Regions from separate parts of the Mesorhizobium sp. B2-1-3A genome, predicted to be linked through region 2. Evidence: riboswitches for the same ligand, from Rfam matches in the RefSeq annotation. Region 2 holds a riboswitch; each other region holds the start of a gene.

Region 1 (10,429 bases), on a different contig from region 2:
GCGATCGACGACTTCGCCGTCCAGCTCGAGAACCAACCTCAAAACACCATGCGCCGCAGGGTGTTGAGGTCCAAAATTGATGTTGAAATTGCGGACGGAGGTCTCAGCCATTGTGGCGCCTCTGGCGAAGAGTCAGTAGTGAGTAGTGAGTAGTGATCATCAATCTCAATGCCTGCTTCATTCCGCCTGCTTGGCCTGCACCGTTCGGATAAGAGATCTCATCATTTTTCCAATCTCTTCGCATCGCAGCAGCAGCTCAGTCTCATTGTCTTTTCGCAGCAAGCCAACCCGGCATGCCAGCAGTGTGCGTTTCCAGTTCCTTCAACGAGCCTTGCGCCACGCGCAAAAATTGAATGAACGACCCTCTGTTTTCCCGACCGTATCCCTCTGCGATGTTCGCCGCGATCGAAACTGCTGATCGGCGCATCTGAGAGGTCATGCCGTAAATCTCATCCCTCGGAAACTCTTTGGTGAAGCGGTAACAATCTTCGGCGAGCGTCATCGCCGATTGCCACACCTTCAAGTCGCGATAAGATTCGATCCGTTGCTCCAATTCTTTCCCTACTGACTACTCACTACTTCCCTACTCACTGTTTCGCTTTTTCGTCCCCGGGCAGCACGTAATCCGTGCCTTCCCAAGGGGAAAGAAAATCGAAATTGCGGAATTCCTGCTTCAATTCCACAGGCTCGTAGATGACCCGCTTGGCTTCGTCGTCGTAACGCACCTCGACAAAGCCGGTCAGCGGGAAATCCTTGCGCAGCGGATGGCCTTCGAAACCGTAGTCGGTCAACAGGCGGCGCAAATCGGGATGGCCCGAGAACAGCACGCCATAGAGATCGTAGGTCTCGCGCTCGAACCAGTCGGCGCCGGGATAGACGCCGGTGATCGACGGCACCATCGTCTCCTCGTCGGCCTGCACCTTGACGCGGATGCGCACATTCTGCTTCGGCGACAACAGGTGGTAGACGACGTCGAAGCGCTTGGCCCGCGACGGATAATCGGCCCCACAGACATCGATGATCGAGATGAACTGGCAGCGCGCATCGTCGCGCAGGAAGGTCACCACTTCGATGAGGTCGCGCGGCTCGACATGGATGGTGAGCTCGCCATAGGCGAGCACCGCGTCGTTGACGCGACCGATCAGCTTTTCGCCGAGATAGGTCGACAGTTCGCTCAGGGATGCGGCCATGGATTTACCGTTCGATCGTGCCGGTGCGGCGGATTTTCTTCTGCAGGAGAAGAATGCCGTAGAGCAAAGCTTCGGCGCTCGGCGGGCAGCCGGGCACATAGATGTCGACAGGCACGACGCGGTCGCAGCCGCGCACCACCGAATAGGAATAGTGGTAGTAGCCGCCGCCATTGGCGCAGGAGCCCATCGAGATGACGTAGCGAGGCTCCGGCATCTGGTCGTAGACCTTGCGCAGCGCCGGCGCCATCTTGTTGGTCAGCGTGCCGGCGACGATCATGATGTCGGACTGGCGCGGAGACGCGCGCGGCGCGACACCGAACCGCTCCGAGTCGTAGCGCGGCATCGAGGTGTGGATCATCTCGACCGCGCAGCACGCCAGACCAAAGGTCATGAACATCAGCGAGCCCGAGCGCGCCCAGGTGATCAGCGCCTCGGTCGAGGTGACCAGAAAGCCCTTGTCGGCAAGCTCATTGTTGATCTCGAGGAAGAAGGGATCGTCCTCCCCCACCGGCCTGCCGGTGTTGGGATCGATAATGCCCTTCGGCTTCGGCGCGACGAGGGTGCCTGAACTGTCGTTCAATCCCATTCCAGCGCTCCTTTTTTCCATTCATAGGCAAAGCCGATGGTCAGCACTGCCAAAAACACCATCATCGACCAGAAACCGAGCATGCCGATCTTCGAGAAGGACACGGCCCAGGGGAACAGGAAGGCCACTTCCAGGTCGAAGATGATGAACAGGATCGACACCAGGTAGAAACGGATGTCGAATTTCATGCGGGCATCGTCGAACGAATTGAAACCGCACTCGTAGGCGGAAAGCTTTTCGGGATCGGGATTGCGGTAGGCCACCAGGAACGGGGCGGCCAGCAGCGCCAGGCCGACGACCAGTGCCACGCCTATGAACAGGACGATAGGCAGGTACGAACTGAGAAGTGCGTTCATGCAGCGGCTTTCCGTTGGCGCCAATCCACTTTGATTACAGCACCGGACCTTAATGCGGAAGCGTGACAGTTTAACCGCTGAACCGTTTTAAGGGGCCTATGCTGCAACGCGGCGAGGGTTAGCGCAGCACTTCCAGCGAAGCAAGTCAAACCTTGTTCAAAACGCCGACCTGGACGGCATATCCGGAGAAACTGGTCCGATCCGCTCCTGTTTGATTTCCTTCGCTTTTTACTCCACTTTTCTCTCCTGACATGGTTGCCGCCAAAACCCTGCTAGCATGGGTTGGAATCACCACGCAGGTTCCGCAAAAGTGGACCCCGGTTTTGCGACAAGAACTTGCCCAGACAAAGACCCGACCCACAGCCGAAGCCCCTCAGAGTGATGCCTGCATGAAGGAAAAAATCTCGCTTGCCGCCGCCCGCCGCATTGCACTCGCCGCTCAAGGGTTTCTCGATCCGCGCCCAAATGGCACACCTGACCGCCGCCATTTCGCCCGTGTGCTCTCCCGCACCGGCCTGCTGCAGATCGATTCCGTCAGTGCGGTGGTGCGTGCTCATTATATGCCGCTCTATTCGCGCCTGGGCCCCTACCCGCTCACGCTGCTCGACAATGCCGCCGTGACGCGCAAGCGCACTGTCTTCGAATACTGGGCGCACGAGGCCTCGTTCCTGCCGGTCGAGACCTACCCGCTGATGCGCTGGCGCATGCAGCGAGCCGAGCAAGGCGATGAAATGTATCTGGGACTGGCCAAATGGGGCCGCGAACACGCCGCCTATATAGAAGACATCTACCGCGCGGTCGTCGAGCGCGGCCCGATCGCGGCTTCGGCGCTCGAAGGCCAGAAAGGCTCCGGGGGCTGGTGGGGCTGGAGCCATGCCAAGCACGCCTTCGAATGGCTGTTCTGGGCCGGGCGCATCACCACGGCGCACCGCCGCGGCTTCGAGCGCTTCTACGATCTGCCGGAGCGCGTGCTGCCGCAGGCGATCCTCGACCTGCCGGTGCCCCCGGCCGAGGATGCACACCGCGAATTGCTGCGCATCTCGGCCCGCGCCCATGGCGTGGCGACATCGGGCGACCTGCGCGACTATTTCCGGCTGTCGCCGGCCGACATGAAGGGTCGGCTGGAGGAACTGGTCGAGTCGGGCGAATTGCTGCCGGTACGCGTCGAAGGCTGGGACAAGCCGGCCTACCTTCACAAGGACGCGCGCCTGCCCCGGAAAATCGAGGCGCGTGCTTTGCTGGCGCCCTTCGATCCAGTCGTCTTCGAGCGCTCGCGCTCGGAGCGGCTGTTCGATTTCCACTACCGGATCGAAATCTACACACCGGCTGAAAAGCGCCAATACGGCTATTACGTCCTCCCCTTCCTGCTCGGCGACCGGATCGTCGCGCGCGTCGACCTCAAGGCGGACCGGCCGGCGAGCGTCCTGCGCGTCCATGCCGCCTACCCCGAGACCGGCGCGCCGCCTGAAACCGCCGCTCAGCTCTTCGAGGAATTGAAGCAGATGCAGGGCTGGCTTGGCCTTGAACGCATGGACGTGACTCCGGCAGGCGATCTGGGTCCGGCGCTGGCCGACATCGCCGTGTCGTAGCCGTGCGTTGACACCGCTGCCTGCAAAAGCCTAAATCCCGTCCAGACGGTCCCTTGCCCGCAACGGCAGGGGCTAAGAGGGAATGCGGTGCGGGATTTCGATCTCAAATCCGCGGCTGTCCCCGCAACTGTAAGCGAAGAGCCAAGGCCGAAAGCCACTGGGAGTTTCCCGGGAAGGCGGCACCCAAGGCGATGACCCGCGAGCCAGGAGACCTGCCGTCTGCGACAAGAGAATCCGATCGCCCGGCGGGTTTCCGGGCAAGGAGCCCGGCTTTTTGGACCAGAACAGCAGTTTTTCGGCTGGCACAGCGGACAATTCGTCCGCCGACAGCGAAGCCTTGGCCGGCGTCACGGTCATCGTCTGCGCCTCCTGTCGCGACGAGACCGGTTCCGACGCCCATCCCCGCGCCGGAGAACTGTTGGCTGAGGACACGCGCCGCGCCGCAGCCGATGACAACATCCGCGTCCGCACGGTGGAATGTCTCGGCAACTGCAAGCGCCGGCTGAGCGCCGCGATCCTGCGCGATGGCTGCTGGAGCTATGTGTTCGGCGACCTGACCGTGGCCAGCGGCGCCGACCTCGTCACCGGCGCCAAACTCTTCGCCACCTCGACCGACGGCCTCATCCCGTGGCGCGGCCGCCCCGATTCCCTCAAGCGCGGCCTTGTTGCCCGCATCCCTCCCCTCGACATGCTGAAGGACTGATCATGAGCGCTTCCGTATCCCGCGTCCCCTGCACCGTCGTCACCGGCTTCCTCGGCGCCGGCAAGACGACGCTGGTCCGCCATCTCCTGGAAAACGCCGGCGGCAAGCGTATCGCCATCATCGTCAACGAGTTCGGCGACATCGGCATTGACGGCGAGATTTTGAAGGGCTGCGGCATCGACACCTGCCCGGAGGAAAATATCGTCGAACTGGCCAATGGCTGCATCTGCTGCACCGTGGCCGACGATTTCGTGCCGGCGCTCGACCAGATCCTGTCGTTGACGCCGAAGGTCGACCACATCCTGATCGAAACCTCGGGCCTGGCCCTGCCCAAGCCGCTGGTCCAGGCTTTTCAGTGGCCGACGGTGAAGAGCCGTGTCACGGTCGATGGCGTCATCGCCGTGGTCGATGGTCCCGCACTTGCCGAAGGCCGCGTCGCCAACGATATGGACGCCCTGCAGGCGCAGCGCGCCGGGGATGAGAGCCTTGACCATGACGACCCGGTCGAGGAAGTGTTCGAGGACCAGATCGCCTGCGCGGACCTGATCATCCTGTCGAAGAGCGATCTGATGGACGCCGCCGGCTCGGCCCGCGCCAATGCCATCGTCAACGAACATTCGGCCCGCGCCGTGAAGATCGTGCCGACCTCGCATGGCAAGGTCGATCCCTCGGTGCTGCTCGGCCTCGGTCTCGCCGTCGAGGACGATATCGAGAACCGCAAATCCCATCATGACGGCGCGTTCGACCATGAGCATGACGACTTCGACACCTTCATCGTCGACATCCCCTCGATCGCCAATCCGGACGAGCTGGCAAAGCGCGTCGCCACCGCCGCCGAACAGGAAAACGTGCTGCGCGTGAAAGGCTTCGTCGAGGTCGGTGGCAAGCCGATGCGGCTCCTGCTGCAGGCCGTCGGCCCGCGCGTCAATCATTACTATGACCGCGCCTGGACGGCCGAGGACGACCGCCGCTCGCGCCTCGTCGTCATCGGCCTCAAGGGGCTGAACCGCCCGGCAATCGAGGCTATACTCGCCGGCTGATTTTCAGACACGGACCGCGATGCATATCCTCACCACGACCTCCGCCTCGCTCGACGATCTCGCCGAGCCGGTCGATCTGCGGCAGACGCCGGCGGATATCGTGGCCCTGTCCTTCACCGACAGCGACCTTGCCGGCCTGGCCGCGGCCTGGAAGGCGGATGCCGGCCGCCTGCCCTCGATGCGGCTGGCGGCACTGCGCGACCTGCGCCATCCCATGTCCGTCGACCTCTGGATCGACAGCGTCGCCCGCCACGCCAAGATCATCCTGGTGCGCATCCTCGGCGGCTATGACTGGTGGCGCTATGGCTGCGACCAGCTTGCCTCGATTGCCCGCGAACGCGGCATTAAACTCGCGCTGCTCCCCGGCGAAAGCCATGACGAGGACCTCAGGCTGATCGAAGCCTCGACGCTGCCGCGCCAGGAATTGGACGCGCTGCTCGGCTATTTTCGCGAGGGCGGCCCGGCCAATATGAGCGCGCTGGTGCAGAGGCTGGCGCGGCTGGCGGGGTCGCAGGCAGACATTGTTGAGCCAGTCGCGGTCCCGAAGGCTGGCTACTACGAGCCGAACCGCGGCGTCGTCCCCCTCCCCCTCGAGGGGTGGGTCCGGCCGCAGGCCGGGGGTGGGGTCCTCTCCGAAACGCGCCGACTCAAAGAAACGCCACATCTGGTGGTCCCGACCCCAGCCGGCCCTGCGGGCCACCCTCCCCTCGAGGGGGAAGGAAAGGTGGTGCCGATCCTCTTCTATCGCTCAATGCTTCTCGCCGCCGATGTCGCGCCGATTGATGCCCTTTTTGAAGCACTGCGCCAACGCGGCATGCTCCCGGTCCCCATCTTCGTCTCCAGCCTGAAAGAGCCGGCGTCACTCGCCTTTGTGGAAACCGCGTTCGCCGCGCTGAAACCCGCCGCCATCATCACCGCGACCGCCTTCGCCTCCGGTGCCGAACCCGGCGTCGAAACCCTGTTCGACCGTGCCGGCGTGCCCGTCTTCCAGGTCATCGTCGCCACCACACGCCGCGACGTCTGGAAAAACAACCAGCGCGGCCTGGCGCCCGCCGACCTCGCCATGCATGTCGTGCTGCCAGAACTGGACGGCCGCATCCTCGCCGGCGCCATTTCCTTCAAGGGCGAAAGCGATGTCGATCCGGCACTTGGCCATCGCGCCTTCGCCAACCGGCCGGAGCCGGATCGCGTAGTGCAGGTGGCGGACCGCGTGGTGGCCTTCATCAAGCTGCAGGAGACACCACGCGCCGAGCGCAAGCTTGTCATCCTGATCCCGGACTATCCAAGCGCACCGGGCCGAACCGGCTATGCCGTCGGCCTCGATGTACCGTCGAGCGTGCTGGCGATGCTGCATGACCTGAAGGAGCAGGGTTATGTGGTTGAGGGGATTCCGCAAACGCCGCGTACGCTGCTGGATTTGTTGGATGCGGGCGGTCAGGGGTTGGGGCTGGAGGACTATTTCGGCTTCTCCAAGGAGTTGCCGGTTGAGGCAATGACTGCCGTTGAAGCGGCCTGGGGAAAAGCGGAATACGAGACAGGCAAAAAACACTTCCCCTTCCGCGCCGCGACCTTCGGCAACATCACCGTAGCCCTCGCCCCCGACCGTGGCCGCTCCGCCGACCGCCGCGCCGACTACCACGATCCAACGCTCCCCCCCCGTCACGCCCTGATCGCGTTTGGCCTGTGGCTTCGCAAATCCCTCGGCGTCCACGCGCTCATCCATGTCGGTGCGCACGGCACGCTGGAATGGTTGCCGGGCAAGACGGTTGCACTCTCGCAAAGCTGCTTTCCCGAGATCGTCACCGGTCCCTTGCCTGTCATCTATCCCTTCATCGTCTCCAACCCAGGCGAAGCGGCGCAGGCCAAGCGGCGCATCGCCGCCGTCACGCTTGGCCATCTGCCGCCGCCGCTGACCGGCGCGGGACTGGACGAAGACCAGCACAAGCTCGAACGCCTGGTTGACGAATATGCCCAGGCGGACGGCCTCGACCGTCGCCGCCGCGACCGCCTGGCAAAACTGATCGTCGACACGGCGCAAAAAACCGGCCTTGCCTCGGAAGCCGGTGTCGCCAGGACCGACGCGCCCGACGAGGCGCTACGCCGCATCGACACCTGGCTCTGCGACCTCAAGGACTTCGCCATCAAGGACGGGTTGCATATCTACGGCCGCGCGCCCGACGATGAGTCCGACGCCATGCGCCGCCAAAGTGCCGAGGCTGAAAGGTCGGCGCTGCTCGCCGCGCTCGATGGCCGTCACGTCAAGGCCGGGCCGGCCGGCGCGCCCGCGCGCGGACGTTCCGACGTGCTGCCCACCGGCCGCAACCTGTTCACGTCGGATCCACGCACGATGCCGACACCGACCGCTTATGATCTGGGCAAGGCGGCGGCGGAAGAGGTCGTGCGCGGCTACCTCCAGTCACATGGCGACTGGCCGCGCTCTCTGGTGATAGACCTCTGGGGCTCGGCCTCGCTGCGCACCGGCGGCGAGGAAATCGCGCAAGGCCTGGCACTGATGGGCTGCCGGCCGCAATGGGATGCCGCCACCGGCCGCATCACCGGCATCGAAGTGCTGCCTCCGGCAACGCTCGGCCGCCCGCGCGTCGATGTCACCTGGCGCATATCGGGCCTGTTCCGCGACATGTTCCCGACCCAGATCGCGCTGATCGATGCCGCCGCCAATGCCGTCGCCGCGCGCGACGAAGAGGATTCGGAAAACCCGCTCGCGGCCCGGACCCGAGCCGACGGCAAGATCAGCCCGCGCATCTTCGGTACCTCGCCCGGCACTTATGGCGCCGGCGTCGAGAATCTCCTCTCGAGCGGCGACTGGGCGGCGCGCGAAGAAATCGGCCGCGCCTATCTCGACGCCACCTCGCATGCCTATGGCGGTGCCGGCGGCGAAGGCATCTCGGCGCCCGGCGCGTTCGAAACCCGCATCGCCGAAGCCGATCTTCTGGTCCACACCGGCGACGACCCCGGCCGCGACATTCTCGAAGGCTCCGCCGACGTCGCCTTCATCGGCGGCTTTTCGGCAGCACTTGCAGCACTTGGCCGGAATGCCGACGTCATCGTCCTCGACACGACGGACCCGCAAAAGCCGAAGCCGCGTTCGGTCGGCGCGGCCGTCTCGCGCGTGGTACGCGCCCGCGCCGTCAACGCGCGTTTCATTGCCGGACAGATGCGGCACGGCCCGCGCGGCGCCTCCGAATTCGCCGAGACTGTCGACCGGCTGGTCGGCTTCGCCGAGACCACCCATGCCATTTCGGGCGCGCTGATCGAGGCCGTACACGACGCCTATGTCGGCGACGAGGAAGTTCGGGCCTTCATCCTGCGCGAAAACCCGGCCGCCGCGAAAATCATCGCCGAGCGTTTTCTCTCGGCGCGACGGCGCGGCCTCTGGCATCCCCTGCGCAATTCCATCGACGACGATCTCGCCGCGCTGATTGCCGAAGCCGAGGCGCTGGGAGTGGCGGCATGAACGCCTTCTCGCGCCGGGGCGCCTGTCCGGCCCTGTCGGCACCGATGCAGACCGGCGATGGGCTGTTGGTGCGGCTTAATCCTGTCGCAGGAGGACTATCACCGAAGCTTTTGATCGGGCTGGCCGAATCCGCCCTGCGGCATGGCAACGGCATCATGGAAGTGACAGCGCGCGGCAGCTTGCAGATACGTGGGCTGACAGCGGAGAGCGCCGCGCTGCTGGCGGCGGAGGTCGATGCGCTGGGCATTGCGGTGCGGACCGGCGTGCCGGTGGAAACAGGACCGCTGGCGGGTATCGACCCTCAAGAGGTAGCCGATCCCAGGCCTTTGGCTGAGCGGATCAGGATGGCAATTGAAGAGGCAGGGCTGACGACGAGGCTGGGGCCGAAGGTTTCGGTGATTGTCGATGGCGGCGGACAACTGGCGATGGATGCGGTGACAGCCGATATCAGGCTGAAGGCCGTGCGAGCCGACAACGACATCTTTTGGAGTGTATCGGTTGCCGGAGACGGCCTAAACGCGAAAGCATTGGCAAAGGTCGACGCGGATGCCGCGAGAGACATAGCCGTCGCGGCACTCAGGATGGTCGCCGAAAAGGGCCGTGAGGCACATGCGAGGGATTTGTCGGAGCGGCAGTTGGTGTCTCTCGCAGGCTGGCATTCTACGGCGCCCCCCTCTGTCCTGCCGGACATCTCCCCCACTAGGGGGGAGATTGCTCATTCACGCTCGCCTTCGCCAATTTCTACGGCTGAAAAGGGAAGGCCAGCGCTGGAACTGCCAATCTCCCCCCTAGTGGGGGAGATGTCCGGCAGGACAGAGGGGGGCGCCTCGCGCAGACCTATCGGCCTTTTCCCTTTGGCCGGTGACACTCTCGCCCTCGGCATCGCTCTTCCCTACGGCAGCATGCCTGCTGACAAAATCATCGCCCTCGCGAAAATCGCTCTCGGCACCACCGAAATCCGTCTCGCACCGGGCCGCGCCCTGTTCTTCGTTGGCCAGCCAGACGCTGCTTGCACAAGCCTACAGCAAACAGCCGCCGCCCTCGGCTTCGCCACCTCCCCCACCGATCCGCGCACCCGCATCGCCGCCTGCCCCGGCACGCCGGCCTGCGCCTCCGGCCGCATCGCCACGCGTGACATCGCCGAGACGATCGCCACCGAAAATGCGGATATTCTCGACTTCACGCTGCACATTTCCGGCTGCGCCAAGGGCTGTGCGCATCCCGGCCCGGCGGCGCTCTCAATCGTCGGCGGCGAAAATGGAGCCGGACTTGTCGTGAACGCGACGGCAAAGGCTCTTCCTGCCGGCTACAGGCCGGGCTATGACGCCGCGCGCGGCTTCAGTCGCGTCGCGGCGATGATCCGCAGCGCACGATTTCAGGGCGAGACCGCCGCTGCTTGCCTGACAAGGCTCGGGCCGGCGGCAATCGCCGAGACTTACCGACAGGCCCAAACTAAAAAACGGAAATGAGCATGGCCGCCTACGACTACA
Region 2 (10,429 bases):
TGGCAAAAGCAGTGCAACGCCTAGGTGTTCGCGCTCGCTGAAGGCGTTGCCGGGAAAGATCACCAGCAGGGCCAGGAACAAGGGCAGCATCGAGAGCAGCGCCCGGTTCTCGGCAAATCCGGCCGCCCTGACGATCAGTGCCGAGAAGCCCAGCCCGAGAAGGCAGATCGCATAGGCATAGATATGGATCATGACCTCCGGCGACAGGCCAAGGGTGTGAGCCAACGCCACGGCGGGTAGGAACATCCAAGGTGTGAAGGGCGGATTGACCTCGAAGAGATCAACGTAAAGGCGCATGCCTGCGAGCATTCGCTCGCACATCGTGATGATCCAACTCGTATCGGGTATTACCCCCCACCGCAATTGCCAGGGCACGGCCGCCGCAAGGATGAGCAGGCAAAGAACCATGGTACGCGGTTGCTCTTTGCGCTCGGCGAGACTAACGGCATTGGACAAGGTCTGATTCTGGAAAGCGGTCACCGTGCATTTCTCCACGACGCTGCTTTTCGGGCTCGGCAGGTTCCCATGATCATCGGGCAGCTACCAGGATGGCGACTTTTCGGAGGACGATGACGTTCGAGATCGGCATCAGCACCGATGCCAAAGCCGCGTGCCCTGCGGCAATGCTCGCATCGATCACCGGCTGCTCCCGAAATCCGCTGAAATTCGCCTCTAAAATTAGCTTCGATTGCCTAAAGCGCGGTTAACCGGGCCGTCGACCACTCGTTCCGACTTCCATTTCAGCCAATTGGCGAGAACGTCGCCGAGATCAGGTGGAAGGGCAGTGCGCCATAAGCGGCGACGGTCGCCGCGTCGTCCCATTGGCGGAATTGCCGCGATGGCCGCGCTTCCAGCGTCAGGGCATGCCTTTCGCCATCAAGCGTCACCTTGCCGCGAAAATGCAGCACCCGTTCCCTCCCCGACCGGCTGATGGCCATGGCGCGCAGGCGCGCAACATGGTGGTCGTCGGCATTGATCTCCAATTCGATGCGGCGGCGGACCGGTGGAACGCTGACCCTGACCATGATGTCCAGCATCATCTCGCCCACCGTTCGCGGGCAAGGTATGGTCTGTGAGAAGACCGACGGCGGCGCCGTTTCCGACGGCTCGCTGCGGGCTGGCTTGCCGCGCCAGGCCTTGGCTGGCGGCTCCTGGCGCAGCCTGCCGCTCTTGCGCCTCAGCCGCAACTGCTTGGCAAGGCCGCGCGACAGCCAAACCAGCCTGCCGAAATCGGTCCGCGGCTTGGCCTGCAGCACGGCCGACCAGCGCGAGAGGCCGGAGCGGTCGGCCATGTCAAGCACACCCGCCAGCACCCGGTCCGGCGTCGTCACGCCTGTTTCAAGCGTCAGATAGGAGAGCGCCACCGCCGCTGCAACGGCAAGGCCGCGCCTGGCGACAACATCGAGGAACACGTCCCAGTCGACGTCGCCGCCGCGAATGGCCACCGCGCAATCGACCAGCCAGTCGCTGTGGGTGTGGGCGTCGAGGCCGCCATGCGCGATGGCAAGCGCGATGCGGTCGGCCGGCGACGGCACCAGCACGCCGACCCCGCTGAATTCGGCGCTATCGGCCCGTTGCCAGATGGCCAGGTCATCTTCCTCGCTCCGTTGCGAGCCGTCATAGGCGAGCTGGTGCAGGTCGATGTCGCCGAGATTGCCCTTGAAGAAATTCATCGAGCGCAGCGACGCCAGTCTTGTCCGCAGATATTGCGGGCTGACGCCGGTGGCGATCTGCCAGTCGCCATCGCGCAGCACGTCGAAGGCCGTCTGCATGTCCTGCGGCCGCACCAATATGTCGATGTCGTGCGCCACCCTGCCGCGCTGTGCCGATGCGTTCAAGGCAATGCGGCTGGCGCCCTTGATCAGCATCACCTGGCATCCCGCATCCGCCATCGCCTTCAGCGCCGGCTCGGCCTCACGCATGGCCATGCGCGATTTGGTCCAAAGCATCTTCTGCAGGCCGACGAGGCGCGGATAAGCGGAATGACCGGCGAGCTTCCTGCCGAACCTGTCGGAGATCGCGGCCAGCAGCCGGTGCTCGCGGAACGAGACGAGATCTATATCGTTCTCGTCCAGCCAGCGTGCTGCGCAGGCGGCAGCGGCGTCCTCGTCGGCAAGGAGCGCTGCCTTGAGCAATTGATCGAGCCCACCAGTAGGCCATGACCAGCCATAGTCCGGGAAGCGTCGCTCGATACGGCGGATATCAGCCATCAGCCCGAGCCGGCCTTGTTTCGCGCCCGCCGCAGCATGGCGAGCCGCGCGACCTGGAGATAGCCGCGATCGCGTGCCGGATCGCGCCCGTAGGACAGACTGCCAGGCCGGATGCGGCGCCGTGCCAGCACCTCGTCCAGCATGTCGAGGGCAAGGCCCGCTTCGCGCACCCGGGCGATCCAGTCGATCATTTCGCCACGGCCGCCCGGCGGATCGACGATCGGCCCAATCGTCTCGGCGACCTCACGGCGGATCATCATGGTGGTACGCGACCAGCCGGGCACCGCCTCGGCCTCGGGCACGTCGGGCCGGTCGTTGCGGAAATTCCGCCAGTGACAGAAAACCCCCGATGTCGTGGGAAATCTCTCCAGATGCGCGAGCTGCCTCTCGATCTTGTCCGGCAGCCAGAGGTCGTCCGCATCGAGCGTCGCGATGAGCGGCGTCGACAGCGCCGCGATGCCCCTGGTCGTGGCGCTGCCGGGCCCGGCATTTGCCTGGCGCAACAGGCGCACCGGCAACTCCGTTCCGCTGATCGCAGAAGCGAGATCGTCGGTCGAACCATCGTCGACGATCACCACCAGTTCAGGCAGCACCGTCTGCGCCGCGACCGAGAGCAGCGTCTCGGCGATCGTGCCGCTTGCGTTGAAGGCCGGTATGACGACGCCGTAGTTCCGCATGTTACATGAACCGCCAATTGGCGAGTTCCTTGACATCGAAGATGCCTTCGACGCCGCGCAAGGAGGGGTCGGCCTTGCGCCGTCGCATCGATTTGTGGATGGCCCGCATGAATTCCCGAAGGGATGTGTCGGCCTGTTTCGTCATATTGCCGGGGTGACGTCTGTAATAAAGCGCCACGGTATCCGGCGTGACGAATCTGGGTCCACTTTCAAAGGTCCGCAGCAGATAGTCGGTGTCCTCCGCCTGGTGGAAGGCCTCGTCGAAGCCGCCGATCCGATCGACGAGCTTGCGCGAGAAAATGCCCGATGACAGATGAATTCCCCTCACGGTCATGAAATGGCTGCCTGGCTCGGGTTCCAGCCTGTCGTCGTCGATGCCGTCGACCAGCATCATGAGGGAATAGGTAAGCTCGAGATCGGGGTCGGCTTGAAAGAACGCAATATCGGCCTTGAATCGTCCGACCGGCGAGACATCGTCCGAATCGAGGAACGACACGAGCTCCGTTTCCGGTTTGAGCAGTTTGAGGCCGATGTTGCGGGTTCTGGTCACGCCCATGTTCTCTTGCCGGAACAGGCGGATGCAGGGGTTCTCGCCCATCATCGAGCGCACGGCCTCCGCCGAGCCGTCGGTCGAGCCGTCATCGATGACGATGATGTCGAGATCGGCGGCGTCGCGCTGGCGCACCAGCGAGCGCAATGCCGAAACGACATAACGTTCGCGGTTGTAGACAGGCATGATCACGCTCAACTTCACGAAGCAACTCGCGTTAGAAAATCTGCAATGGTGCCGGCGATCTCCTCGGGATGCGTTCCCAAGGACAGACGGTAGCTTGGCAGCAGGCGGGTGAGATCGCCGAAGAAACGAAAGCCGCTTTCGCGTTCCCCCGGCATCTGCATGATGCCCGACGGCGCCAGCGCTATCATGGCGTCTCGCCGCGGCACCGGCACGATCGAACTCGCCTCGCCACCGCCGATATGTGGCACCACCAGCGCAACGATGTCCAGCGCCGGGGGTACCGGCCGGGGCGCTATGTCGACAATGTGAAAAGTGTGCTTGCCTTGCCAGTTCAAGGGGCTCTCGACCCCCAGCCGCTGCTTCAGGCCCAGCCGCGCGAAACCGCGCGCATCCTGCTTCAGCGTCGAAAACAGAGGCCGCGCGGTTACGCCACCGGCGAGATCGATCAGCACATAGTCATCGCCGACGCTGTCGAGCCCGTTGAGCAGGCCGGCGGCGACGGTGCCGGATTTGCCGGCGCCCCCCGCGCCGGCAAGCAGCACGCCCTTGCCATTGGCACCGAGCGTGCCGGCATGGGTCAGCCGCATGCCGCGCGCCGCATATTCCCAATGCAGGAAGGCCCGCAGCGGCGCTGTCGGCTCCCAGGGTGGGAAGGCATCGGCCGACGCCATCAGTTGCACGCCAATGCGGCGCTCAGGATCGTAGACCTGCCAGAAATCCAGATCGTGAAAATAGTGGCCGCGCAGCCCGTCCCCGGCGAGCCGTTCGGCAAAGCCGTATTCGGTGAAATGCGCGTCGCCCCAGCGTGCCGGCTCGGGGATGCCGTCGATGCCGGGATGAACGGTGAAGATACGGCATGCCGACGGCTCCGTCTGGTCATCCGCTGCCTCGACAAAGGCGTGGCCGAGCGCATCCGCAAGCACGCCGGGAGCGACATGCGCGGTCAGTTGCAGCCGGGGCAGGCGGACCGTCAGCGGGGCCGGATAATGTGCAGCGGCTCCTTCCGCGGCGGTGATGAGATACCGTGCGTAATCCGGCAAGGTTTCGAGCGTGACGCGCGGCATCCAGCGCCCTCTATCCCGGACGCAGCCGCTCTTCAGGATGCCTGCTTGACCGCCGGCCAGCCGAGGGGTTCCTCGACCTCGTGGATGGGATCCACGATGATCAGGTCGGCGAGGTCGTCGTGAATGCTCACATTGAGCGGTTCGTTCGTGGCGGCAAGCTCGGCCGATAGCTCGCCCGGCAGCGCTTGTGCAACCTGATCTGAACGCACCAGCAACCCCATTTCGAGCAGTTGCGAGATGAAGTGTTCGAGTTCCGCCGCGCCCAGTGTCGAGCCACCGGCGGTCAGCCCGATCAGGGCTTGGGCGTTGACCCCGGACGAGAGCGCCTGCCAAACCCTGCTGCCGGAATCGGAGAAGCCGAAATACTTGCCATTCGCAAGGTTGAGCACGACGGCCTCGCCATCGAAGGATTCGAAGACGATGTCCCTACTCGCAACCGCATAGGTGTCGCAATCATGCGTCATTGTTGCCCCCGCTTCACAATTCCCGCCCGCCAGCGGGATCGCTTCCACTGACAACGCCTGTAAACGCTCGGTTCTTTCTTGGCAAGGCAACCGGCGCCGGCAGGGCGCCGACATTTCTGGGGGCCAATCGAGGCCCGTGCGGATCACGCCTCGATTTCGAGCGCCGATAGCGGCTTCGAGCAGCAGGCGAGGATGAAGCCGTCGTCGATCTCGTGGTCGAGGATGCCGCCATTGTGGCTCATCTCGACGGCACCGAAGACTTTCTTCACCTTGCAGGTCCCGCACAGGCCGAATTCGCACGCCGCGGGTATCCGCACGCCGGAGGCACGCGCTGTCTGCAGCACGGTCTGGCCGGCGACGCATTCGGCGTCGACGTCCGAAAGCGCGAAGCGGATCGGCGTTGCGGCCTCGACGGGAACGGCCACGCCATCCTGCGGCGGCGTTGCGAACGGCGCCGGGATTTCCTCCACCGCAGGTGCGGCAAAGCTTTCCTGGTGGTATTTCGTCATGTCGAAACCGGCGGCTTCCAGCATGCCGCGCACGGCGCGCATGAAAGGGTCCGGACCACAGCAGAAGATTTCGCGTTCACGGAAATCGGGCGCCAGCAATGGCAGCCGGATGGCGTCGATGCGCCCCATATGGCCATACCAGCCCTCGCGGCTTGACCGCTCCTCGATCATGAAGCCCAGCGACAGGCCCGGCATATGACTGCCGAGCAGTTCGAGCTCCTTGCGGAAAATGATCTCTTCGGCGCGACGCGCGCAATTGACGAAGCCGACATCGGTCCATGGCGCGCAGTCGTTCAGCCAGCGCAGCATCGACATCATCGGCGTCACGCCGGAACCGGCCGAGATGAACAGGTATTTGGCCGCCGGATGGCTGTGCAGTGAAAAGTCGCCGCTCGGCCCATAGGCCTTGACGTGCGAACCGGGTGTCAGGTGATCGAACATCCAGCGCGTGCCGATGCTGCCGGCCTGCGCCTTCACCGTGACCGCGATCGAGAAGGGCCGCGACGGCGAGGAGGACAGCGTATAGGTGCGCATCAGCGGCCCGTCCGGCGCAGGCAGCTCCAGCGTCACGAACTGGCCCGGCTTGTAGCGGAACCAGGTCTGGTTGTCGGATCGGAAAGTGAAGGTCTTGACGTCAGGCGCCTCGTCGCTGACGCCGATCACTTCCAGCACCTGCAGCCTGTCGTTCCAGGGGGCCATCTGATCGAGATGGCGATAGAGGCCAAGGTCGGTCATCGCATTCATCCCTCAACCTCTCAGGCGACGCTGCGCAACGCCGGCCGGCCGCCTTCGGCAAGGCGCGGACCGATGAAGCGGGCGTACCAGTCGACGAACTGGATCACGCCGCCCTCGTGAAGCTCCGAATAGGGGCCGGGCTCATAGGCCGGCGACAGGATGCCGAGGGCATTTTCCTCGACTATGCGGCGGTCCTGATCGTTGGTCTCGGTCCACACATGGGTGAGCTCGGCAAGATCGTAGTCGACGCCCTCGATCGCATCCTTGTGCACCAGCCATTTGGTCGTCACGGCGGTTTCGGTGGCGCTGATCGGCAGCACGCGGAAGGTGACGGCATGGTCGATGAGGATATGATTCCAGGTCGTCGGGTAGTGATAGTGCATCAATGTGCCGATACGGTCGGCCGAGACGCTGTCGGAGAGGTTCTTCTTCACCGCCCGCTTGCCGTTCATCGTGTAGCTGACCGCATCGCGCAGCAGCGGCGCCCGCGTGGCGCGGTATTGCCCCGCCGGGTCGATGCGGAACTTGCTCGGCAGGCCGGCCGCTTCGCATTTGGCCCAGTGCGCCAGCATCTCCGGATCGCTGTCGGCGCCTTGCACTCCGGTCACGGTCGGTGCTTCCGGGAAGGTTTTGCACAGCTCCGGGTGATTGCCCGCGCAGTGATAGCACTCGCGGTTGTTTTCCCAGACGAGCTTCCAATTGCCCTTTTCGACGATGGTGCTCTCGAAGGCGATCTTTGCCTCGCTGAGCCGGTGCGGCTTGAGATAGGGTTCGATCATCGCCCGCATCGGGGCGAAGTCGGCTGGATCCTTCGCCAGGCAGATGAAGATGTAGCCGGCGACGCTTTCGCAAGCGACCGGCTTCAGCCCGAACTGGCTCTTGTCGAAGCCATCGGCCATCTGGCGGGCAAACAGGAGGCGACCGTCGAGCTCATAGGTCCACTGGTGATAGGGACAGACCAGTTTGGCGGCCGTGCCCTTGTCCGTGTTGCAGACCCTGCTGCCGCGATGGCGGCAGGAATTGTGGAAGGCGTTGATCTTGCCCTGCTGATCGCGCACCAGCACGACCGGGTAGTCGCCGATCTGTACGGTGATGAAGCTGCCGGGCTTGGGCAATTCGCAATCATGGCCGATGAAAAGCCAGTCGCGGTACCAGATCAGCTCCATGTCGAGCTTGAAATAGTCCGGGCCGGTGTAGAAAGGCTGCTCGAGCGAGAAACCCTCTCTGCGGCTGTTCAAGAGCCTCAGCATATCGTTGCGCACATCCATGTCCTGTCCTCGTGTTTAAGGACTGACTATGGTGGTGATGGAGGAAGGATCGGATGCAGTCCCGGCGAAGCGCTGGTCATGCACTATCCACCTCTTGACCGCCCACCGCGATCAGTCGAGTTCAAAAATCTCGGGCTGGTTTCCGGGCTCTGGAGTGTCCTTTCGGACGGTCGCGACACCTTCCCAGGCTTCCGCCCAGTGGTCTCCCGTTGCGACTTGAACTCCACCACCGTTGCGGGGGCAGCGCCGGACTTTGACCGGCTTCCCAATTCTCCGCCCCGTCGTCACGAAGCGGCACCTGAGATGGCCATGATCTAATCACGACAGCGCATGCGACATCGGCATGAAAGCGACATCGCATCCATGTGGCGCGACACGCTTCAGCAACCATGGAGTCAGGAAGAACGGCCACGAAACGCGTCTCGGTGACGACGATGCCGGCTATCGAAATCGTCCCGGAACCGAAGCAAAAAGGGTTAACGGTTTCGAAAAGTGACTATTAGCAGATTCTAAAATCGAACCGAACGGTTCGTTTCTGTTGACGGTGCGTACAGCACGCTGTGAACGCTGAGCCTTCGATACATCAGGTGATCGTATTGCTGGTTTTATCTAATCGATTGATATCAAAAAGAAAAATGTTTGCAATGGAATGCCTTGGTACAATTTCAAGTGGTGGATTCTTGGTCCACACGGAACAACTTCGTGATTGGAAACGGCCACATGGCTTTCCCACATCGGGGCTGTCCGAACGACGCGATTTTAATCCCAAGACACGCCGCTAGACGGACGGGAAAATACTGGAGTACCAAAAATGAAAAAGATTGTTCTCACTGCCGCCGCCCTTCTGGCCATTTCCGGCAGCGCCTTCGCTGGTAGCGATCACTATGGTTCGAATGCCGCTGCAGCCACTGCTGCCGTCGACAATTCGTACACCGCTTCGACCAAGAAGTCGGAACCGGCTGCTCAGGCGCCTGTCACGGGTGCCGATCGCAACCTCTTCGGCAACAACTAACAGTCGATTTCCAGCAGGCGGTGGCCCTGGCTCGCCGCCTTGGCGGAACTCGAAGAATTCAGGAGACTTGAAATGAAGAAGATCATCCTTGCTGCCGCCGCCGTTCTGGCTATCTCCGGCAGCGCCTTCGCCGGCAGCGACAACTACGGCTCCAATGGCGCCAACCAGCCCGCTGTCACTTCGACCGACAGCTCGTACACCGCTTCGATCAAGAAGTCGGAACCGGCTGCCCAGACACCTGTCCAGGGTGCCGACCGCAACCTCTTCGGCCACTAACGGCCGATTCTCCGGGGTGGCGGGCCTGCCTGCCGTCCCGTTGAAACTTGAAATTCAGGAGACTTGAAATGAACAAGATCATCATCGCCGCCGCCGCCGTTCTCGCTCTCTCGGGCAGCGCTTTCGCCGGAAGTGACAACTTCAACTCCAATGGCGCCAACCAGCCTGCCGCGACTTCTGTCGACAACTCGCGCACGGCTTCGATCCGCAACGGCGATTCGCCCGTCTACAAGCTGCTCAATTCGTCGGGCGATGTGCAGAAGTCCGCGCCCCAGGGCGCCGACCGGAACCTCTTCGGCCACTAACAGCCAAAGTCGATCGTAAAAGAGAGCGGCGGGCCTTGCCCGCCGCTCTTTTTGTTTCTGCCGTCAAGACGGGCTTCTTAAGCGGCCTTTGCTTCCGCTTCATGCAGCGCGAAGGACCGCCCGTCCGTGTCGAAGATATGCAAGTCCTCGGCATTGGCGGTCAGCCGCAGCGTCGAGCCGCGCTTGACCTCGACATTGCCCGGCAGCTTGGTCACCAGGGGCAGGTCGGCGCGGCCGATGTCGGCATAGACCAGTTGAACCTCGCCGAGCTGCTCGACGTAATCGACCGTTCCCTCGAACAGATAGTCCGCGCCGGTGGCGATGATCAGGTCCTCCGGCCGCACGCCGAAGCTTACAGCCGCACCCTTCGCCGAGGCCGGCGTCGTGATCGGCACCGTAGCCTTGCGCCCGCCGACATGGCTGACGACGGTCGGGCTGCCTGATTTGTCGATCGTCGCCGGCAGGATGTTCATGGCCGGCGAGCCGATGAACTGGGCGACGAACAGATTGCCGGGCTTCTTGTAGAGATCCATCGGCGTGCCGACCTGCTCGATGTGGCCATCCTTGAGTACGACGATGCGATCGGCCAGCGTCATCGCCTCGACCTGGTCGTGGGTGACGTAGATCATGGTCGTGTTGGGCATCGATTCCTTGAGCTTGGCGATCTCGATGCGCGTGGCGACGCGCAGTGCGGCGTCAAGGTTCGACAGCGGCTCGTCGAACAGGAACACTTTCGGATTGCGCACGATGGCGCGGCCGATGGCGACGCGCTGGCGCTGGCCACCCGACATCGCCTTGGGCAGCCGGTCGAGATATTTGGTCAGCTGCAGGATTTCCGCCGCCTGGCGCACGCGGCGGTCGATCTCGGCCTTGTTCTCCTTGCCGATCTTCATCGAGAACGCCATGTTGTCGTAGACGGTCATGTGCGGATAGAGCGCATAGGACTGGAACACCATGGCGATGCCGCGCTTCGACGGCGGCACGTCGTTGACGACCTCGCCGTCGATCTTGAGCTCACCCGAAGTGATTTCCTCGAGCCCGGCGATCGAGCGCAGCAAGGTCGACTTGCCGCAGCCGGACGGACCGACGAAGACGATGAATTCGCCCGATTTGATATCGAGGTCGATGCCGTGGAGAATATTGAGATTGCCGTAGGACTTCTTCACTTGTCTC
Region 3 (10,429 bases), on a different contig from region 2:
TACACGGGCCGCACGACGCTGTGGGAGTTCGCCGGCTCGATGCTGGCGAAGAAGCCCTGGACCGGTTACGGCTATGAGAGCTTCTGGGGCACGCCGTTGCTGCTCAACCAGGATCAGCCCTTCGATCGTCCCTGGGACATCAGAACCATCGTGCACGGCCATGACGGCTATCTCGACATCGCCGTGCTGATGGGCGTTCCGGCGCTTTGCGCGGCGGTCTACACTTTTCTCATAGCGCCGCTGCGCGACTACATGCGCATTCCGCTGCGCAAGGAAAACATCTATCTCGGCGACTTCTTCATGATGGTGGTGCTGTTCACCGCGCTGAACGCCTTCCTCGAAAGCTTCTTTTTCCATCGCGGCGATCCGGTCTGGCTGTTCTTCGTGCTTGGCGTGCTTGGCCTGAGGCAGGTGTCACTGCGTCCGATCGCGGTGCGCAACCCTTCCCGCCCGGCCTGACAGGGCTTTCCGGACGCGGCGCGAACGTTTATGTGAGGCCTTTCCTCGGAGGGCTTTCAGATGACGATCAGGCTTGTTCTCGCCGGCTGCGGTAATATGGGTTACGCCATGCTCGCGGGTTGGCTGAAATCCGGCAAGCTTGCGCCGTCGGCGGTTTTCGTCGTCGAGCCCAACGCCGATCTTCGCCAGCGCGCCGCCGCACTCGGTTGCGGCACGGCTGGAGATGCCGGCGCTCTTCCAGCCGACGCAGTGCCTGATCTGGTCGTCATCGCGGTGAAGCCGCAAGTGATCCGCGACGTCACCGCCGACTACAAGCGTTTTGGGGACGGGCGCACCACGTTCGTCAGCATCGCCGCCGGCACACCAGTGGCGACCTTCGAGGAAATCCTGGGAAACCGCGCGCCGATCGTGCGCTGCATGCCCAACACGCCTGCTTCGATCGGCAAGGGCATGATGGTGGTGTTCTCCAATCAACTGGTTTCCGACGACACCAAGCGTTTCGTCGCCGACCTGCTGTCGGCGAGCGGCGAAGTGGCTGATATCGACGACGAGGGCCTGATGGATGCCGTGACCGCCGTGTCGGGATCGGGGCCGGCCTATATCTTCCACTTCATCGAAGCGCTGACCGTGGCCGCGGAGAAGGCGGGCCTGCCGCCGGCAACCGCCAAGCTGCTCGCGATGCAGACGGTCTATGGCGCCGCCTCGCTCGCCGCCGAAAGCCAGGAGGAACCGGGCGTGCTGCGCCAGCAGGTGACCAGCCCGAACGGCACGACAGCAGCCGCCCTTGGCGTGCTGATGGGCGAGGACCGGCTGACCAATCTGCTCACCGAAGCGGTTGAGGCGGCGCGGCTGCGGTCGATCGAACTGGGGAAATAAGCTCAGGTTGCCCCGTACAGCATCTCGTCCTGCAGCCGGCGCAAGGCGAATAGCCTCGTCGTCGGGTCGGGCGCGGCGTTATCGGCGGTCAGCAGTTCGCCTTTCCTGACCGGCTTCAGCACCTTGCCACCCTCGAGCAGGCCGACCGGCAGGGCGCGCTGGGCGCGAGCATCCTCGACCGTCATCGTCCAGGAGCGATAGCAGGTCTCGCCGATCGCATCGAAAATCTCGCCGGCGGCCAAGTCCCGCTTGGCGACGGCGCAGACTTCGGCGACGGGCCTTCGCAACGGCACCATGTCGGGCTTGCCGAAAAGCATGATGCGGGCGGCGGTCAGCGGCACTTCCAGCGATGTCAAATGATAGGGCCGGAACAGGCTGTAATAGGGACCGTGGCCGATATGCAAATCGTCCATGCGCTCGATGACGCGCGGATGCGTCGCCTCGACGATGACGAAGACGCCGGGCGCGACGCCCTTGCCGATGGTGTAGTCGACGACGCCCTTTTTCGTGAGCAGCCCGCCATCCTCGCGCGGGATCAGCACCTTGACGAGGTCGTCACGGTCGGCCTTCGGGCCATGCATGCCGGGCACGTCGGGCACCAGGCCGGTGGCGTTGGCGATGGCGCACATCTCGACCATGGTCTTGGAACCGTCGACGAACTCGACCAGCATGCGCGGGTTCATGTTGCGGCGGATCGCTTCCTCGCGATAATCGTCGGGCACGGCGTCACGATTGAGCGGGTTGTTCTTGCCCTTGCCGGCCGAGACGATGGTCAGGCCGAGCGCGGAAGCAAACTCGATCAGCTCCATGCAACTCGACGGCTCGTCGCCGGCGCCGACCGAATAGACCACGCCAAGCCGGTCGGCCTGCTGCTTCAGATAACAGCCGATGGTGACGTCGGCCTCGACATTCATCATCACCAGATGCTTGCCATGCTCCATCGCCATCAGGTCGAAATCGGCGGCGACGCCCGGCTTGCCGGTGGCGTCGATGACGACGTCGATAAGCGGATTGGTGACCAGCATCTCGTTGGAGGTGATGGCGATCCTGCCGCTCTCGATGGCACCGGTGACTTTCGACGCGGTGTCGGCTTCGACCGCCATCGCTTCATCGCCATAGGCGATGCGAATGGCCTCGCGCGCGGTGTGGGGACGCCGCGTGGAGACGGCGCAGACCGAAATGCCCGGCATCAGCATGCCTTGCGTGACCAGATCTGTGCCCATTTCGCCCGAACCGATGACGCCGATGCGCACCGGGCGGCCCTCTTCGGCACGATGGGCGAGATCGCGGGCAAGGCCGGTCAAGGCGACATTGGTCATGCAGGATGTCCACAGCTTCTTGATTTGCGGCCGGATTAGCAGGGACCGGTCGCGTGTGCCAATGAAACCGCTCGCAAGCCGCGATTCCGAGCCCAAAATGCCCGAAAAAGGCACCTTCCCCGGACCGATTGGCCCAAAGGGTTGCCAATTGACATTGTTGTGAACAGTCTAAATAAAACATTCGTTTGCTGACAAAGGCAAATGTTCATCGAGCCGATAGGTCGACGGGCATTCGCCGCGGGCAATCTGGGGAGTGCCTTTGCGCCAGACTGGCGGCAAAGGCGTGGATGAGATCAAGGAGCATTGCGAGGCGTAGGCTCGGGCTCCAGGGGAGGAAGAATGGATACAGTTCTCGCTGGCCTGAAGGGGGCCATCGACACGCTCGGTGCGACAATCCTGCTGCCGATCGTCATTTTCATCATAGCCGTGGTCTTGGGTGCCAAGGTCAGCAAGGCCTTCCGTGCCGCCGTCACCATCGGCGTCGCCTTCATCGGTATCAACCTTGTGCTTGGGCTGATGTTCACATCGATCGGCGACGTCGCCAAGGCCATCGTCACCAACACCGGCATCCATCGCGACATCATCGATGTCGGCTGGCCCTCGGCGGCGGCGATCGCCTTCGGCTCGTCGGTCGGCCTGTGGGTCATTCCGGTCGGCATCCTGGTCAATATCGTGCTGTTGCTGACGCGCATGACACGCACGCTCAATGTCGACGTCTGGAATTTCTGGCACTTCGCCTTTGTCGGCTCGCTCGTCGTCGCCGCCACCAACAATCTGGCCTACGGCATTGCGATCGCGGCCCTGGTCGCAGCCCTGTCGCTGCTGTTCGCCGACTGGTCGGCGCGCGCGGTGCAGCAATTCTACGGCGTGCCCGGCATTTCGGTGCCGCATCTCGCCTCGGCGCAGATCCTGCCGATCGCCATCATCCTGAACTGGATCATGGACCGCATTCCCGGCATCAACCGCATCAACATCAACACCGAGACCATCGAGCGCCGCTTCGGCGTGTTCGGCGAACCGGTTGTGCTCGGCCTGATCATCGGCCTCGTGCTCGGCGCCATCGCCTTCTACAACGCCGGTGATCTCAGCGTGGTGCTGGCCAAGGTACTGGGCACCGGCATGACACTGGCGGCTGTCATGCTGCTCCTGCCGCGCATGGTGAAGATCCTGATGGAGGGCCTGCTTCCGGTTTCCGACGCGGCGCAGGAGTTCGTGCGCAAGCGCACTGGCGACCGCGAGCTGCTCGTCGGCCTCGATTCGGCGATCCTGATCGGACATCCGGCCGCGATCTCGTCGTCGCTGATCCTGGTGCCGATCGCGATCATCCTGTCGGTGATCCTGCCGGGCAACCGCGTCATCCTGTTCGCCGACCTCGCGGTCATCCCTTTCATCGTCGCCATGACCGCGCCTCTGGTCAAAGGCAATGTGTTCCGCATGGTGGTGATCGGCACGGTGACGCTGGCCATCGGCTTCTACGTCGCCAACGCGCTGGCGCCGCTGTTCACCAGCGCGGCCGTCGCATCGGGCTTCAAACTGCCGGCGGATGCGCTGCAGATCACCTCGGTGGTCGACGGCTTCCTCTGGGTTCCCTATGTGATCATCGAAGCGATCCAGGGACTTGGGCTGCTCGGCATCATCCTGATCGCAGTCGTCATCGCCGCGCTGTTCATCCTCTACCGCCGCAACCCGCTCGGCTGGGAACGGGCAGCGGGCGCCGAGGACGAGCCGGCCGAAGGCACCGCCTAAGCGCCATCGCGCCTTGAATTTGAAACGGTCGTGCGCCCTCCTCGGGCGCACGACTTTTATAGACGGAGCAGAACATGTCCGACAGCCTCATGCAGCTTCTGGATCCCGAAGCGATCGTGCTCGGATCGGATGCCTCGACCAACGAGGAGATCATCCGCGTCCTGGCCGGCCGGCTCGAGAGCCTTGGCTATGTCAAAAGCTCCTATGCCGACGCGGTCGTGCGCCGCGAAATGACCATCCCGACGGGACTGCCGCTGGAACGCGCCGACAATGTCGCGGTGCCGCATACCGATCCCGAGCATGTGCTGAAGCCCGGCATCGCGATGGGCACGCTGAGAAAGCCGGTGACGTTCGCCAACATGGAAGATCCCGACGAGAAGCTGCCGGTCGGCTTCGTCTTCCTGCTTGCCATCAATGACAAGGACAAGCAGATTGAAGCGCTGCAGTCCGTCATGGCCACCATCCAGAATCCAGAGGCATTGGACGGCTTGAGGTCCGCCAGGACGCTTGACGACGTACGTGCCGTGCTCGGCTGATAACCCAAGGAGAAGCAAGAGATGTCCAGACAGAAAACTATTCTCTTTGCCTGCGGCACGGGCATCGCGACATCGACGGCGGTCAATGTCGCCGTCACCGAGGCCATGAAGCAGCGCGGCCTGACCTTCAACGCGCAACAGGCAAAAGCCACCGAAGTGCCGGGGCTGGCCGACAGCGTCGACTTCATTGTCGCCACCACCCCGATCTCGGCTTCGGTGACCAAGCCGGTCATCAAGGGCCTCGCCTTCCTCACCGGCATCGGCAAGGACAAGGTGCTCGACGAGATCGAGGCGCAACTGCGCAAGTAGATCACCGACGACGCGGCTCCGGCGACGGTGCTCGGCTTCAGGCCACCCTGACGTAGCTCGTCATGCCCGATTTCTGGTGCTCGATGATGTGGCAGTGCAGCAGCCAGTCGCCCGGATTGTCGGCGACAAAGCCGAGTTGAACCTTCTCGTTGGGCTGGATGAGATAGGTGTCGGAAATCAGCGGCTGCACCTGGCGTGTCGAGGACGACAGCACCTTGAAGCTCATGCCATGCAGGTGCATCGGATGCGACTGCGGCGTCAGGTTCTCCATGTCGATGACATAGCTCTTGCCGAGCTTCAGTTCGGCCAGCGGCGCGGTCGGATCGGATGTATCGCCTGGCCACGGCACCTTGTTGATGGCCCAGAAACTGTAACCGAGCGAACCGCAGATGCCGTCGCTCGGGACGTTCTCTGCCGTGGCGCTGAGTGCCAACGAAATATGCTGGGCGGCGGTGAGATCGACTTCCGCCACCGGATTTGCTTCCAGCGGTGGAAGATCGCGAACATCCCGCTTGAGCGAACTACCCGTCGCGTGCAGGCTAGCCAGGATTTTTGGCTTGGTGCCCCTGACGTCTCGCAGGCTGACGACCGCGCCCTCCTCGTCCGGCATGCGGATGGCGAGTTCCATGCGCTGGCCCGGCCCCAGCAGCAAGGCATCGGGCGAAAAACGTTGCGGCACGGGATTGCCGTCCAGCGCCATCACGATCGCCTCGGCGCCGTCGACCCGAAAGGCGTAGATGCGGGTAACGTCTGATATCGCAACCCGCAGGCGCACCAGCCCGCCGGCCGGCGCGTCATATCGCGGCTGGTCGAGCCAGTTGGCGGTGCGCACCGTGCCGTAGGTGCCGGTCCTGGCGGCATCGCGCGGCCGGAACTGGTCGATGAACTGGCCGTCGTCGCCAAGGCGCCAGTCGCGCAGATTGAGGACGAATTCGGCGTCGAATCTCGGATCGTTCGGATTCTCGACCACGATCACGCCGGTCAGGCCGTGGCCCATCTGCTCCAGCGTGTTGCAATGCGGGTGATACCAGAATGTGCCGGCGTCGGGCGGGGCGAAGGCGTAGTCGAAATGATCGCCGGTGTAGACATAGGGCTGCACCAGAAAGGGCACGCCATCCATCTTGTTGGGCAGACGAATGCCGTGCCAGTGGATGGTCGTCGGATCGTCGATGCCGTTGACGAGGAGCGCGGCGAACGGTTCGCCCTTCTTCATTCTCAGCACCGGCGGCATTCCGGCACTGCCATAGGTCAGCACATTGTTGGTCGGGCCGACGTCCATCAGGCTGGCCTGGATTTTCGCCGTCTGCAGCACCACCGGTTCAGGACTGGCGGCGGCCCAGCTGCCAAACCTGCCGATGGCCGAGAGCCCGACCCCGCTGGCGCCAGCAACCGCTGCCGTTTTCAAGAGCCCGCGGCGTGTCAATCCGGTCATTCAGCGCTCCAACTGCAAAGCGTGGGATTTATCGTCGCCTTGGATCACAGGCCAGCCACCAGTGCAAATGCCGATATTGGCACACCGCATCTCGCCATTGCCATGGCGATGTCGGTGGCATTCGCCGGCGATCATAGCATCACAACACGTAAAGATATAAACATCTCTTTATATCTTTCTTGACATGAAGCCTGTGTTGGTGGAACATGGTGGGGTCGTGGTTCTCCGGTCCTCATCGGGGTCGGAGCTAAGAGGGAATCCGGTGAGCATGGCCCGTGCCATGGCGATGCCGGAGCTGCCCCCGCAACTGTGAGCGGCGAGCCGCTGTCCAGAATGTCACTAGGCAAATGCCTGGGAAGACGGACAGAAGCGACGACCCGTGAGCCAGGAGACCTGCCCCGACGAACTGAAACGTCCACGGGCGGGGTGTCCCGGTGGTAGCCTGCAGGCCGCGGCCTTCGCTGCTGGTTCTGCATGCATCCGCTTGACCCATGCCCCCAACCTTATGGGGTATGCAATGTCTACTTTCTCAGTCCCGACCGCCACGCTCGGTGTTCCACGCATCGGCCGGCATCGCGAGCTCAAGGCCGCGTTGGAAAGCTACTGGTCGGGCAAGAGCTCGGCCGAAGACCTGCTCCAAACCGCCAAGCGCTTGCGCGAGGCCAACTGGATCGAACAGCGCGATCGTGGCATCACGAAAATCCCCTCGAACGATTTCTCGCTCTACGATCATGTGCTCGACACGGCCATCATGGTCGGCGCGATTCCGAAAGCCTATGGCTGGAACGGAGGCGAGGTTCCGCTCGACGTCTATTTCGCAATGGCGCGCGGCGATCAGGGCAACGACCATGAAGCTTGCGCCCACGGCGTTGCCGCGCTTGAGATGACGAAGTGGTTCGACACGAACTACCACTACATGGTTCCCGAACTGTCTGCCAACCAGACGTTCGAACTCCGTTCGACCAAGCCACTCAGCGAGTTTCGCGAGGCCGCAGCCCTCGGCATCCGCACGCGCCCGGTCATTCTCGGCCCGGTCACCTTTCTCAAGCTGGCCAAAGCGCGCGGCAGCACTTTCGACCCGATAGCGTTGCTGCCAAGGCTGCTCCCGGTTTACGCCGAGCTTCTCAAGCAATTGTCGCAGGCCGGTGCCCGCTGGGTGCAGATCGACGAACCCTGCCTCGTGCTCGACCTCGATGCGGCCGAACGCATCGGTCTCGAACTGGCGTATCAGAAGTTCGCGGCGGCGGCTCCCGATCTCGACATCATGCTGGCAACCTATTTCGGCGCGTTGGGCGACAATCTGGAAACGGCGCTGGCCTTGCCTGTCGCCGGCCTGCACATCGACCTTGTGCGGGCGCCGGAGCAGTTGGAACCCGTTGCCCGATTGTCGCGAAAGGACCAGGTCCTTTCGCTCGGATTGATCGACGGCCGCAACGTCTGGCGGGCCGACCTGCCCGCCATTCTCGACCGCATCCGCCCGGTCGTTGCCGGCTGGCCGCTCGACCGCATCGAGATTGCGCCCTCCTGTTCGCTTCTGCATGTCCCAATCGATCTGGAACTGGAGACCACGCTCGATGCGGACCTCAAATCCTGGCTGTCTTTCTCGGTCCAGAAGATGGACGAGCTGACGCTGCTCGCGGAGGCGCTTGTCGAAGGCAAGAGCGCGGTTGCGAAGGAGTTGCAGGCATCGGCCGAGGCCGTCCAGTCCCGCGCCACATCGCTCAAGGTGCATGATCCGCTGGTGGAAGGCCGGCTGCTGGCTGTCACGGAGCCGATGCGGCGCCGGCAGGGCGCGTTCGCCGAGCGGCGCGAGTTGCAGGCACGAAAACTTGGCCTGCCGAACTTTCCGACGACCACGATCGGCTCGTTTCCGCAGACCCCGCAAGTGCGCAAGGCGCGCTCCGCCCATGCCAAGGGCGAGTTGAGCTATATCGATTACGAGGCCTTCCTGAAGAAGGAAACCGAGACGGCGATCCGCTGGCAGGAAGAGATCGGCCTCGACGTGCTGGTTCACGGCGAGTTCGAGCGCAACGACATGGTGCAGTATTTCGGCGAGCAACTCGCCGGCTTTGCCTTCACCAAACATGCCTGGGTGCAGAGCTATGGCTCGCGCTATGTCCGGCCGCCGATCATCTTCGGCGACGTGTCGCGGCCACGTCCGATGACGGTCTCGTGGTGGAACTACGCGCAGTCGCTTACGGACAGGCCGGTCAAGGGCATGCTCACCGGGCCGGTGACGATCCTCAACTGGTCCTTCGTGCGCGACGACATCCCACGCAGCGTGGCCTGCCGCCAGATCGCACTCGCCATCCGCGACGAAGTGGGGGACCTGGAGGCGGCGGGCGCGGCAATGATCCAGATCGACGAAGCCGCCCTGCGCGAAGGGCTGCCGCTGCGCAAGTCCGACTGGCAGACCTATCTCGACTGGGCGGTCGAGTGCTTCCGCCTGGCATCGTCAGGCGTTGGAGACGGCACGCAGATCCACACTCATATGTGCTATTCCGAGTTCAACGACATCCTCGATGCGATCAGCGCGATGGACGCCGACGTCATCTCGATCGAGACGTCGCGGTCGAAGATGGAGCTTCTCGACGCTTTCCGGACCCACAAATATCCAAATGAGATCGGCCCGGGCGTCTACGACATCCACTCGCCGCGCGTTCCGGCGGTCGGCGAAATGATCGATCTGATGACGCTGGCCCGGCAACGCCTTGCCGACGGGCAACTCTGGATCAATCCGGATTGCGGCCTGAAGACCCGCGGATGGGACGAGGTCCGTCCGGCACTGGTCAACATGGTGGAGGCGGCAAGACAGCTCAGAGCCGCGGCCTGATCGGAGCGGAGCCGCCAGCGCATCCGATGGCGGCTCCGCTATCTCATCGTCTTGACGCATTCCCAAGGGAAAGCCCTCAGGGTCGGCTGATCTCCTCGAGATACCAGCCGATATAGCGCAGCTCGTTGTACTCCATCGGCGCGATCGGTCCGGGTACGAAATAGTGCGATCGCACGCCGCGCGCGGTGTGCTCGATGATTTTCTTGTCCTCGTCGGTGGTGACCTTCCACAGCCAGGTCAGTTTCTCCAGATCGTAATCCTGGCCCTCGACCGCGTCACCGCGCACCAGCCAGATGAGTTCCATCTCGCAGGTATCAGCCGTCTTCGGAATGAAGCGGTAGATCATGCCGTGGTCGGGGTAGCAGACGAGGAAGCTCGTGCCGCCGAGATGGATGGAGGTGACGCCACCATCGTAATCGGTGAAGCGGCCCATCAGCGGTGCCACCGGCGAGCCGTCCTGGCTGCCGCTCGAAACACCATCGTAGAGCGCGTAGCGGAAAGTGTGGATGGCTTCCTGTCCAGCGGCCGAATTCCGCCAGCGGTCGCCGCTGCCGATCTCGATACCGAGCGCGCGGGTGCGTTGCTCCATCGCGGCGTTGAGCTGTTCGATCATCTCGGTCGGTTTTTCCAGAGTATGCGTCTGCGAATATTCCGGATGCGCCGGACCGCAATGATAGCACTCGACATAGTTCTCGACGGCGAGCTTCCAGTTGGCGTCAACCTGATAGGTCTCGCGATGCGCCACCCTGGCATCAGCCCAACCATACTGGCCGCAGCTGGTTCGCAGCGACTGTTCGACCGGATCGAAATCCGGTGGCATCTCGGCGAAGGAAATGAACACCAGACCTTCGGCGAGGCGGACATGCAGCTTCTTCAATCCATGCGCGGCGCGGTCGAAATCCTTCGGCATCAGGCGGGC

The links. A riboswitch is a leader RNA that binds a small molecule or an ion and turns the genes downstream of it on or off. The one in region 2 is predicted to bind cobalamin.
Region 1: linked by a shared signal. The riboswitch ahead of FJ977_RS30630 (DUF1636 family protein) and the one ahead of FJ977_RS08075 (aromatic ring-hydroxylating dioxygenase subunit alpha) in region 2 are both predicted to bind cobalamin.
Region 3: linked by a shared signal. The riboswitch ahead of metE (5-methyltetrahydropteroyltriglutamate--homocysteine S-methyltransferase) and the one ahead of FJ977_RS08075 (aromatic ring-hydroxylating dioxygenase subunit alpha) in region 2 are both predicted to bind cobalamin.

Annotation. Positions count from the first base shown of each region.
Region 1 covers NZ_VFWK01000008.1:335,678-346,106, reverse strand. Annotated here, with positions in the region: gene FJ977_RS30660 (NADH-quinone oxidoreductase subunit D) at 1-111, opposite strand, end outside; partial or broken gene FJ977_RS30655 (four helix bundle protein) at 178-502, opposite strand; gene FJ977_RS30650 (NADH-quinone oxidoreductase subunit C) at 588-1,190, opposite strand; gene FJ977_RS30645 (NADH-quinone oxidoreductase subunit B) at 1,195-1,776, opposite strand; gene FJ977_RS30640 (NADH-quinone oxidoreductase subunit A) at 1,767-2,132, opposite strand; gene FJ977_RS30635 (winged helix-turn-helix domain-containing protein) at 2,522-3,721, shown strand; cobalamin riboswitch at 3,751-3,956, shown strand; gene FJ977_RS30630 (DUF1636 family protein) at 3,996-4,424, shown strand; gene cobW (cobalamin biosynthesis protein CobW) at 4,427-5,464, shown strand; gene cobN (cobaltochelatase subunit CobN) at 5,484-8,939, shown strand; gene cobG (precorrin-3B synthase) at 8,936-10,408, shown strand; gene FJ977_RS30610 (precorrin-8X methylmutase) at 10,411-10,429, shown strand, end outside.
Region 2 covers NZ_VFWK01000002.1:321,631-332,059, reverse strand. Annotated here, with positions in the region: gene FJ977_RS08110 (hypothetical protein) at 1-480, opposite strand, end outside; gene FJ977_RS35745 (hypothetical protein) at 570-707, shown strand; gene FJ977_RS08105 (nucleotidyltransferase family protein) at 741-2,210, opposite strand; gene FJ977_RS08100 (glycosyltransferase family A protein) at 2,210-2,887, opposite strand; gene FJ977_RS08095 (glycosyltransferase family A protein) at 2,889-3,641, opposite strand; gene FJ977_RS08090 (serine kinase) at 3,638-4,687, opposite strand; gene FJ977_RS08085 (PqqD family protein) at 4,720-5,298, opposite strand; gene FJ977_RS08080 (hybrid-cluster NAD(P)-dependent oxidoreductase) at 5,295-6,395, opposite strand; gene FJ977_RS08075 (aromatic ring-hydroxylating dioxygenase subunit alpha) at 6,416-7,663, opposite strand; cobalamin riboswitch at 7,779-7,980, opposite strand; gene FJ977_RS08070 (DUF680 domain-containing protein) at 8,475-8,675, shown strand; gene FJ977_RS08065 (DUF680 domain-containing protein) at 8,748-8,951, shown strand; gene FJ977_RS08060 (DUF680 domain-containing protein) at 9,020-9,256, shown strand; gene ugpC (sn-glycerol-3-phosphate ABC transporter ATP-binding protein UgpC) at 9,334-10,429, opposite strand, start outside.
Region 3 covers NZ_VFWK01000006.1:42,312-52,740, reverse strand. Annotated here, with positions in the region: gene FJ977_RS24830 (O-antigen ligase) at 1-459, shown strand, start outside; gene proC (pyrroline-5-carboxylate reductase) at 520-1,335, shown strand; gene FJ977_RS24820 (NAD(P)H-dependent oxidoreductase) at 1,338-2,654, opposite strand; gene FJ977_RS24815 (PTS transporter subunit IIC) at 2,994-4,400, shown strand; gene FJ977_RS24810 (PTS sugar transporter subunit IIA) at 4,475-4,936, shown strand; gene FJ977_RS24805 (PTS sugar transporter subunit IIB) at 4,958-5,245, shown strand; gene FJ977_RS24800 (multicopper oxidase family protein) at 5,283-6,677, opposite strand; cobalamin riboswitch at 6,879-7,093, shown strand; gene metE (5-methyltetrahydropteroyltriglutamate--homocysteine S-methyltransferase) at 7,195-9,510, shown strand; gene FJ977_RS24790 (aromatic ring-hydroxylating dioxygenase subunit alpha) at 9,587-10,429, opposite strand, start outside.